DNA from 3 places in the Cellulosimicrobium sp. BMG9.23 genome. Region 1 is predicted to be linked to each of the others. Evidence: predicted binding sites of a transcription regulator. Region 1 holds the regulator's gene; each other region holds the start of a gene.
What was found. The regulator HrcA, encoded in region 1, represses chaperone genes, less so after heat shock. The targets are predictions, from matches to a motif close to TTNGCACTCGNNNNNNNCGAGTGCNAA.
Positions count from the first base shown of each region.

Region 2: a site for HrcA is predicted at 1,826-1,852, ahead of AC4H2G_RS19565 (FmdB family zinc ribbon protein). Genes of this name have one in related genera too.
Region 3: a site for HrcA is predicted at 1,656-1,682, ahead of groES (co-chaperone GroES). Genes of this name have one in related genera too.

Region 1 covers NZ_JBZGBZ010000004.1:199,801-203,114, reverse strand. Annotated here, with positions in the region: gene AC4H2G_RS07570 (MFS transporter) at 1-993, shown strand, start outside; gene hrcA (heat-inducible transcriptional repressor HrcA) at 1,087-2,103, shown strand; gene dnaJ (molecular chaperone DnaJ) at 2,230-3,314, shown strand, end outside.
Region 2 covers NZ_JBZGBZ010000011.1:181,909-185,222, reverse strand. Annotated here, with positions in the region: gene AC4H2G_RS19570 (penicillin acylase family protein) at 1-1,690, opposite strand, end outside; gene AC4H2G_RS19565 (FmdB family zinc ribbon protein) at 1,920-2,264, shown strand; gene AC4H2G_RS19560 (RcpC/CpaB family pilus assembly protein) at 2,416-3,141, shown strand; gene mscL (large conductance mechanosensitive channel protein MscL) at 3,283-3,314, shown strand, end outside.
Region 3 covers NZ_JBZGBZ010000001.1:357,182-360,495, reverse strand. Annotated here, with positions in the region: gene AC4H2G_RS01520 (MerR family transcriptional regulator) at 1-379, opposite strand, end outside; gene AC4H2G_RS01515 (WhiB family transcriptional regulator) at 745-1,035, shown strand; gene groES (co-chaperone GroES) at 1,210-1,506, opposite strand; gene AC4H2G_RS01505 (class I SAM-dependent methyltransferase) at 1,785-3,053, shown strand; gene AC4H2G_RS01500 (glutamate--cysteine ligase) at 3,058-3,314, shown strand, end outside.

The sequences.
Region 1 (3,314 bases):
ATCGGCCCGCTGCTCGGCGGTCTCATCCTCGCGATCGCCGGCTCCGCCGACGGCTGGCGCTGGATCTTTCTCGTCAACATCCCGGTGATCGCCGTGCTGCTGCCGTTCGCGTGGCGTCTCGTCCCGACGCCCGTGCGACAGCGCGGCCCGCGGCGACTCGACCCGGTCGGGCTCTCCCTGCTCGCGGTGATGACGGTCGCGGTCATGCTGCCGTTCGTCACGACGACGGGCCGAGGCGACGACCCCTCACGGTGGTGGTGGCTCGTCCTGGGCGCGGCCGCCGGGGTCGTGGCGGTGGTGTGGGAGCGGGGCTACCAGCGGCGGACCGGGGCCGCCGTGCTCGACCCGCAGGTGCTCGGGCTCTCGTCCTTCCGCAACGGCGCGCTGCTCGGCATGGCGTACTTCGCCGGCTTCACCGGGATCTTCCTCGTCGTCACGCTCTACCTGCAGGACGAGGTCGGGTACACGCCGCTCCAGGCAGGGCTCGTCGGGATGCCGTTCGCGGCGGCGTCCGGCGTCTCGGCCTGGCTGGCCGGTCGCGCGGTCGCGCGCCTCGGACGCCGGCTGGTCGTGCTCGGCCTGGTGCTCGTCCTGACCGGCATGGTCGCCGCGGACACCCTGGTCCGGACGCTCGGCGACGAGCCCTCGGTCATCGGGTGGGCGCTCGCCGCGGCGCTGCTCGTCGCCGGGACGGGCAGCGGCATGGTCATCGCGCCCAACCAGACGCTCGCGCTCGCCGAGGTCCCCGTCGCGAGCGGAGGCGTCGCCGGCAGCATGATCCAGGTGGGGCAGCGCATCGGGTCCGCCGTCGGCATCTCGGTGATCCTCTCGGTGTACTACGGCGGCCTGGCCGCGGGGACCGACGCCGCCCGGGCGACGGGGAGCGCGATGCTCGTGACCATCGGACTCGTGGGCGTCGCGCTGGTCGTCGGTCTGGTCGACCTGCGTTCGCGCGGAGCGGAGGCCGCCTCGACCCGGGCACCGGCCGCGTAGGATTAGCACTCGACGGGCGAGAGTGCCGACGTCCCGGGTGCAGCCCGGTGGCGTCGCGCGATCCGCAGGTACGTGGGTGCGCAGGAGGTGGACGTGAGCGAGGAACGCCGGCTGGAGGTCCTGCGGGCGATCGTCGAGGACTACGTCCTGACGCGCGAGCCCGTGGGATCGCGCGTCCTCACGGAGCGCCACGGGCTTGGCGTCTCCCCGGCCACGATCCGCAACGACATGGCTGCGCTCGAGGACGCCGGGTACATCGCGCAGCCGCACACGTCGGCGGGCCGCATCCCGACGGACAAGGGCTACCGGCTCTTCGTCGACCGGCTCTCGGGCGTCAAGCCGCTCTCGGCCCCGGAGAAGCGCGCGATCGAGACGTTCCTGTCCGAGGGCGTCGACCTCGACGACGTCATCGCCCGCGCCGGGCGGCTGCTCGCGCAGATCACGGGCCAGGTCGCCGTCGTGCAGTACCCGTCGTTGCGCCGCTCGGGACTGCGCCACCTGGAGCTGGTCCCCGTCGGGCAGGACCGTCTGCTCGTCGTCATCATCACCGACACGGGTCGCGTCGAGCAGCGCACGCTCGAGGTGGGCAGCGTCCCGGACGAGGGCACGCTCGCCGAGGCCCGCGCCCGGCTCAACGCGGCCGCCGCGGGCAAGCGGCTCGCCGACCTCATCCCGGGTCTCGCGGAGATCGCCGAGACGTTCCACCCCGACGACGCCCCGCTCGTGCGGGCGGTCGGCGAGCTCGTCGCGCAGACGCTCGCGGAGGAGAGCGAGGAACGGCTCGTCCTCGCCGGGACCGCGAACCTCGCGCGTGCAGGCATGCGCTTCGAGCACGCGCTGCGCCCCGTGCTCGAGGCCCTCGAGGAGCAGGTCGTGCTCCTGGGCCTCCTCACGGAGATGGCCGCCGAGTCCGGCGTCAACATCCGCATCGGTCACGAGAACCGGCTCGAAGGGCTCGTGGAGACGTCCGTCGTGACGACGGGCTACGGTAACGACGGGGACACGGTCGCCCTGGTCGGCTCCATCGGTCCCACGCGCATGGACTATCCCGGGACGATCGCGGCAGTCCGCGCGGTCGCCCGGTACCTGTCGCGGGCGCTCGGCACGTGACCGGCACCTGACCGGCGCCTGACCGGCGCCTGACCGGCACCGCACCGACGACCACAGACGACCGACCGACGACCACCGAACCCGCCGGGCCCGACTCCGGCGCCCGGCACCAGCAGAGAGTGACGTGTGAGCGACTACTACGAGATCCTCGGCGTGGCCCGCGACGCCAGCCCGGAGCAGATCAAGAAGGCCTACCGCAAGCTCGCCCGCGAGCTGCACCCCGACGTCGCGGGGGAGGAGTCGGGCGACCGGTTCAAGGACGTCGCGCGCGCCTACGAGGTGCTGTCCAACCCGGAGAAGCGTCAGCAGTACGACCTCGGCGTGGACCCGACCGCCCCCGGCGGCGGGGCCGGTGGCCCGATGGGCGGCGGCTTCGGCTTCCAGGACATCTTCGAGACCTTCTTCGGCGGCGGCCAGGCGCAGCAGGGCCCGATCCCGCGCGCGCGCCGCGGCCAGGACGCTCTCGTCCGCCTCGACATCGACCTCGCGGAGGCCACGTTCGGCGCCAAGCGCGAGCTCCAGGTCGACACCGCGGTCGTGTGCGGCACGTGCGGCGGCTCGTGCTGCCGCCCCGGCACCTCGCCGCGCACGTGCGAGGTGTGCCACGGTCGCGGCACGGTCCAGCGCGTCGCGCGCTCGTTCCTCGGCCAGGTCATGACGAGCGCCCCGTGCGCCGCGTGCCAGGGCTTCGGCACCGTCATCCCGGAGCCGTGCGCGGAGTGCTCGGGCGAGGGCCGTGTCCGCAGCCGCCGCACGATCAGCATCAACGTGCCCGCGGGCGTCGACACCGGGACCCGCATCAAGCTCACGTCGCAGGGCGAGGTCGGCCCGGCCGGCGGTCCTGCCGGCGACCTGTACGTCGAGATCCGCGAGCGCAACCACGACACGTTCGTGCGCCGCGGCGACGACCTGCACTGCACGCTCCAGGTCCCCATGACGGCGGCCGCGCTCGGCACCGTCCTGGAGCTCGAGACCCTCGACGGCGCGCAGGAGATCGACCTGCGCCCCGGCACGCAGCCGGGGCAGATCGTCACCCTGAAGAGCCTGGGCGTCGGGCACCTCCACGGCACGGGTCGCGGCGACCTCAACGTGCACATCGAGGTCCAGGTCCCCACGGCGCTCGACGAGGAGCAGGAGCAGCTCCTGCGCTCGCTCGCGTCGCTGCGGGGCGAGGAACGCCCCGACCCGCGTCTGTCCGCCGCGCACCCGGG
Region 2 (3,314 bases), on a different contig from region 1:
ACCCGTAGTCCCAGTCCGTCGCGAGGAACGGTTCGAGGCCGGCGGGCAGCACGGCCTGGTTGGCGGCCACGACGAAGCCCTCTGCGGGGTCGACGACGCGCGGCATCTGGTCGCTCGGGACGTAGCCCTGCCAGTCGTAGCGCGCGTCGGACCCGTCGCGGGGCCAGGTGCCGTCGGACGGCACCGCGGAGTCCGGGACGACCTGCCGGACCGGGATCTTCCCGGGTGCCTGGTAGCCGATGTGGCCGTCCGCGGTGGCGAAGACGATGTTCTGCGCGGGCACCTCGAACAGGGCCGCGGCGGCCTGCATGTCCTCGGCGTTCGCGGCGAGGTTGAAGGCGAACACCGCGTCGGCGGTGCGGCCGGGCTCGAGCGCGGTCCACTGGAGCGAGACGGCGTACTCGCCCAGCTGCGTGTCGGGCGCGGGGGTGTCCTCCGCCGACGCCGTCGCGGGGATCACGGTCGAGACGATCGGGCCGTGGACCGTCGAGCGGATCTCGAGCTCGACGTCGTCCCCGCCCGCCACCTCGAGGGTCTCGGTGCGGACGTCGAGCGGCTCCCACGTGTCGCCGCGCAGGTACGTGTCGTCGCGCACGCGCTCGACGAAGAAGTCCGTGACGTCGGCGCCCATGTTGGTCAGCCCCCAGGCGAGCTGGGCGTTGTGCCCGATGACCACGCCCGGGAAGCCGGCGAAGGAGAAGCCCGCGACGTCGAACGCGCAGTCGGGCCCGACCGTCGTGCAGTGCAGGCCCACCTGGGCCCAGATGCCGGGTGCGGCGAGGCCGAGGTGCGGGTCGTTCGCGAGGATCGGCTGCCCGCTCTCCGTGTGGTCGCCGGAGACCACCCACGAGTTCGACCCCGTCCCCTCGCCGCGCCCGATGAGCACGGGGACGGCCGCGAGCGCGCGGTCGGCCGACGCGACGGCGGCCTGCAGGCCCTCGGACGAGTACGTCTGCCCGGCCTCCGGCGAGAGCTCGGCGGAGACGCGCTGCGGGTTCTCGAGCTCGCCCGGCTGGAGGATCGGCGCGTTGACGTCCGACGGGTACGCCGGAAAGAGCTCGGCGACGCGCGCAGGGTCCTGCAGGGTCCCGTACGCGAGGGCCCGGTCGAGCTCGTCGTCGTAGTTGCCGCGCAGGTCCCACGCCATGGCCTTGAGCCACGCGAGCGAGTCGATCGGGTCCCACGGCTCGGGGTCCGCGACGTCGACCTGCAGGCCGAGCACCGTGTACTCGAGCGCGATCTCACCCGGGCTGCGGTTCTCGAGGTAGGCGTTGACGCCCTCGGCGTAGGCCTGGAGGTACGCCTTCGTCTCCGGGGCGATGATCTCCCACTCCTGCTCGGCGACCTGGCGCCACCCGAACGTCCGCGTGACCTTGTCGGCCGCGAGCGCGTCCGGGTTGTCGCCGACGAGCTCCGTGAGCCGTCCGGACGTGACGTGCCGGCGGTAGTCCATCTCGAAGAAGCGGTCCTGCGCCTGGACGAAACCCTGGGCGCGGAAGAGGTCCTCGGGGGTGTCGGCGTAGATCTGCGGGACGCCCTGCGCGTCGCGAAGGACGGTGACCTCCGCGCCCAGGCCGGGGAGCGTGATCTCCCCGTCCGCCTGCGGGAGCGGCCGTCGCACCGTCGTGACGACGAGCACCGTCACCGCCACGAGCACGACGACGAGCAGGGCGGCGACGGCGACGAGCACCCGCCGGCCGGTGCGCCGCGCCGGGCGCGTGCCGGTCAGGGTCTCAGGGTCGTCACCGGCAGGCTTCTCGACGGGTTCGTGCGCAGACACGGTGCGAGACTACCCCGGCCGTGGTCCGCGCCCACCCGCGTATGATTGGCACTCGGAAGATTCGAGTGCCAGCGAGTGTTGACCTGGCGGCAGAGGCTCGGCCCCCGTCGGGTCGCCGTCATGTGAACGAGGAGAACCCGTGCCCACCTACGCGTACACCTGCACCGCCTGCGGTCACGCCTTCGACATCCACCAGTCCTTCACGGACGACGCCCTCACGGTCTGCCCGGAGTGCTCCGGTCGCCTGCGCAAGGTGTTCTCGTCGGTCGGCGTGACCTTCAAGGGGTCCGGCTTCTACCGGACCGACTCGCGCTCGGGCGCGAAGTCCGCCCCGGCGTCCACGAGCGCCAAGAGCTCGTCGAGCGGCAGCGCGAGCAGCCCGAGCACGTCGGGGTCCTCCTCGAACGGTTCCTCGTCGGGCTCCTCCTCGTCGAGTTCCTCCTCGTCGTCGACGAGCTCTGCCGCGAGCACGCCCGCCTCCTGACCCTCCCCGGTCCGCCGAGCGGCAGGCTGCCGCGCACGGTCGACCACAGGCACGTGCCGGGGCACCCGGCGCCTCGGCCACCCGTGCGGCCACCCGCCGTCGTCCACAGGGACGACGGCGGTCGTGCGCGGTCCTCGCTACCGTCGCGGCCATGTCCTCGACCCCTCGCCGCGGTGCTCCCGTGCCCGACGACGCTCGCGCCCGTGCCCGGTCGGCGCGCCGTCGTGCCGGGGTGCTGTGGTGGCGCCTGCGGTTCGTCGTCGCCGCGGTGTGCTGCGGCGTCGCCGCGACCGCGACCGTCTCGGCGCTGCGCCCCGAGCCGCCGCCCACCGTCCCCGTCGTCGTGACCGTGCGCGAGGTCTCCGCCGGCGACGAGCTCGCCGCGGGGGACGTCCGGGTCGTCGACGTGCCCGTGGACCTCGCCCCCGAGGCCCTGCGGTCGCCGGACGACGCCGTCGGTCGGTCGGCGTCGGTGCGCATCGCGCCCGGGACCGCGCTGCAGGAGTCGCTCGTGGCGGCGGGCGACCTCGTCGCCGCTGCCCCCTCGGGGACGGTCGTCGCGCCCGTGCGGCTCGATCCGGGCGTGAGCGGGCTGCTCGCGCCCGGGGACCGCGTCGACCTGCTCCTCGCGTCCTCCGCGTCGGGGCTGACCGGCGTGGCCGGTGAGCCCGGCCCGACTGAATCGGCCGACCCCTACCTCGCGCGCGGCGCCGTCGTGGTTCCCGGTCGGACCCAGGAGCAGGCCACGGGCGGGCTGCTGGGCTCCCCGGCCGCGACCGGCGAGCAGACCACGCTCGTCGCAGTGCTCCCGGAGGAGGCGGAGCGACTCGCGGCCGTCGCGGGCTGGGGCCAGGTGACGGCGGTCCTCGTCCCCTGAGCGCGCCGTCCCAGGTCAGCACGGAAGCGTCCGCAACCCGAGACCGCTGTTTGCCTCCCGTCCGGCCCGTTGCGAAGATCGTCCCTCACGTGTCGTGGCGCCGCTGCCACGCGGTCCGCCGACATGATGGGAACCATCCACATGAGTGTGCTCAACGGTTTCAAAGAGTTCGT
Region 3 (3,314 bases), on a different contig from region 1:
GGCGCGGCCCGCCACCGCGCGGGGCCGTCCCGACGGCGGCCTCGTCGTCGTCGGTCTCGTCGGCGTCGATCAGCTCGTCGGCGTCGACCACCGGGTCCGCGGGCTCGAGGGTCGCGTTCGTCCCGCGGTGGGCGGCCAGCTCGTCACCGTCGGCCGTGAGAGCGTTCCGGGCGGCGTCCGCAGGGGCCACACCCTCCAGCGTCAGGCGACGCATGATGAAGAGGCGGGCGACGTCGTCGTCGGTGTAGCGGCGGTGCGAGCCGGCGCGGTGCTCCGAGGGCCCCAGGCCGTAGCGGCGGTCCCATGTGCGCAGGGTCGCTGGCGCGACGCCGAGGCGTCGGGCGACGACGGCGACGGCGAGACCGGGACTGTGGGGCATGGTCGGTCGGGCTCCCTCGGGGTCGGGGGCGGACCGCACGGAGGTCATGGATCGATTCTGCCGATCACGACCACGTCCCGCCACTCGCCCGACCGGACCTCGACCACACCGTGACCTGGTTCGCGCCGCACGCTGTGCAGCAGTTGTTCATTCCGCGAACGAACGCGTCAGCGGCGGTGGCATCGCGCCGCGATCGACCCGCGACCCCCGTTTCGCACCTCCGATCCACCCGCTGGCGCGATGCGAGGTGCCGTCCGGCGCGATGCCCAGCAGAGTGCACCCGGAGCACCTTTCCACGACCTGGGGATTCACGGGATCCACACAGGGGCTTGAACAACTTCTGCAACGCTTGTAGGTTGTTCGCCATGGCAGAGATCTCAAGGCTCCCCGGACCGGTGATGGAACTCTGGGAATGGCAGTACCAGGGTTCGTGCCGCGATCAGGACGACACGTTGTTCTTCCACCCCGAGGGCGAGCGCGGCTCGACGCGACGACGACGCGCAGAGGCCGCGAAGGCGATCTGCCACTCGTGCCCGGTGATGATGCAGTGCCGTGAGCAGTCGCTGCGCGTCCGCGAGCCGTACGGCGTGTGGGGCGGGCTGAGCGAGGACGAGCGCGCGGCGATCCTCGCGGGCTCCGGGCGCAAGACGGGCTGACGCGCGGGGCATGACCGCTGCAGGTCGACGACGACCCGCGGCACCACGGAACCGGTCGGCGCGAACGCTCGGCGCCGACACCGCTGCGACGGGTGGGGCGACCCGTCCGCGGCGACGACAGGGCCCCGCGACCGGGACGGTCGCGGGGCCCTGTGGCGTTCGGTGCCGGCTGGGTCAGCCGACGACCACGGCGAGGATGTCGCGCGCGGACAGGACGAGGTAGTCCTCGCCGCCGTACTTGACCTCGGTGCCGCCGTACTTGCTGTAGATGACCTTGTCGCCGACGGTCACGTCCAGGGGGACGCGGTTGCCGTTGTCGTCGACACGGCCCGGACCGACTGCCAGGACCTCGCCCTCCTGGGGCTTCTCCTTGGCGGTGTCCGGGATGACCAGGCCGGATGCGGTCGTGGTCTCGGCCTCGAGGGCCTTCACGACGATCCGGTCCTCGAGCGGCTTGATGGGGACCGACACGTCGGACCTCCCCTTTCGCGATGAGAACTGCTGACGGTTGGGTCGAGCGCACCGTGGCTGGCCGTCGTCGCGGGTGCCGGCAGCCGGGTCGCTCGTGGGGTGGCCACCGTCGCAGACGGCGCCGACCCGCTGCCCAATCTAGGTCGCGGTTAGCACTCGGTCAAGGCGAGTGCCAGCGTGTTCGCGCAGGGCGGCGCGGCGCGGACCACGACCCTCGGCGATCGGCACCTCGCCGGGCCGGGGCGCACGCGGGCGCACGTCCGTGGAAGGATCGACGCATGGATGCCGCCGCGCTGTCGAAGCTGCTCAGCCCCGAGGGCTGGGCCCTGCTCGGCGCGCTGCCGCCCTACGACGAGCACCAGGCCCTCGTCCTGTCGGCCGGTCTGCGGGCGAAGGGCGTCGATCCCGACCTCGCGGCAGCGGCGCTCACGCAGTCGCGCCTGCGCGCCGCGGCCCGCGCCAAGTTCGGGGCGTTCGCCGACGGCATGCTCTTCACCCAGGCCGGTCTCGAGCAGGCGACCCGTCTCGTCGTCGCGGCCCGGCACGCGCACCGGTACCTCGAGGCGGGCGTCACGAAGGTCGCCGACCTCACGTGCGGCATCGGCGCCGACTCGCTCGCCTTCGCCGGGACCGGTCTCCACGTGCTCGCGAGCGACGTCGACGAGCTCACCGCCGCCCTCGCGACCGTCAACCTCCGCCACTTCCCCGAGGCGGAGGTGCGCCACGGGGACGGGCTCGCGCTCGACCTCGCGGCCGAGGGCGTCGAGGGCGTCTACGCCGACCCCGCGCGACGCACCCGCTCCGGGTCGCGCGTGTTCGACCCGCGCGCCTACGCCCCGCCGCTCGACGCCGTGTGGGCCCTGCGCGACCAGGTCCCGGCGGTGGGTATCAAGGTCGGCCCCGGGATCTCCCACAACGGGCTGCCTGCCGACGCAGAGACCGAGTGGGTGTCCGTCGACGGCGACGTCGTGGAGGCCGCCCTGTGGTTCGGCCCCCTCGCTCCTGCCGGTCCCGGCCGCGCCGCGCTCGTCCTCACGACGCGCACCGCCGACGACGGGACCGAGCACACCGTCGCCCGCTCGCTCGCGCACCGCCCGGGCGACGACGACGTCGTGGCCGACGCCGGCGACGTCGGGCACTACCTCTACGAGCCGGACGGTGCGGTGATCCGCGCGGGCCTCGTGGGGCACGCGGCCGCGGAGCTCGGAGGCCGGCTCCTGGACCGCACCATCGCGTACGTCACGACGGACTCCCCCGCACCGGTGGGCGACAACGGTCTCGCGGCCGGGCTCGCGCGCGGGTACCGCGTGCTCGACACCATGCCGTTCGGCCTCAAGCGGCTGCGCGCCTACCTGCGCGAGCGCGGCGTCGGGCGCCTGACGATCAAGAAGCGCGGGACGGCCGTGACGCCCGAGCAGCTGCGCAAGCAGCTCGCGCTCACCGGCGACGCCGAGGCGACGCTGGTCCTCACGCGGATCGGGGGGCAGCAGCGCGTCCTCGTCGTCGAGCCCCTGGACCGGCTCACGACGACCGGTCGAGAGGGCTGACGCCGTGGAGATCCCCTTCGCGGGCTCGGAGCGCTCGACCGTCGGGCTCGAGTGGGAGCTCGCGCTCGTCGACACGGACTCCGGCGACCTGCGGCAGGTCGCGCAGACCGTGCTCGACGCCGTCCGGCCCGCCGGGGCCGGCGAGCACCCGTCCATCAAGCAGGAGCTCCTGCTGAACACGGTCGAGGTCGTCAGCGGCGTGCGCCGCACGGTCGGCGAGGCGGGCCGGGACCTCGAACGCTCGATCGAGGAGATCCGCGC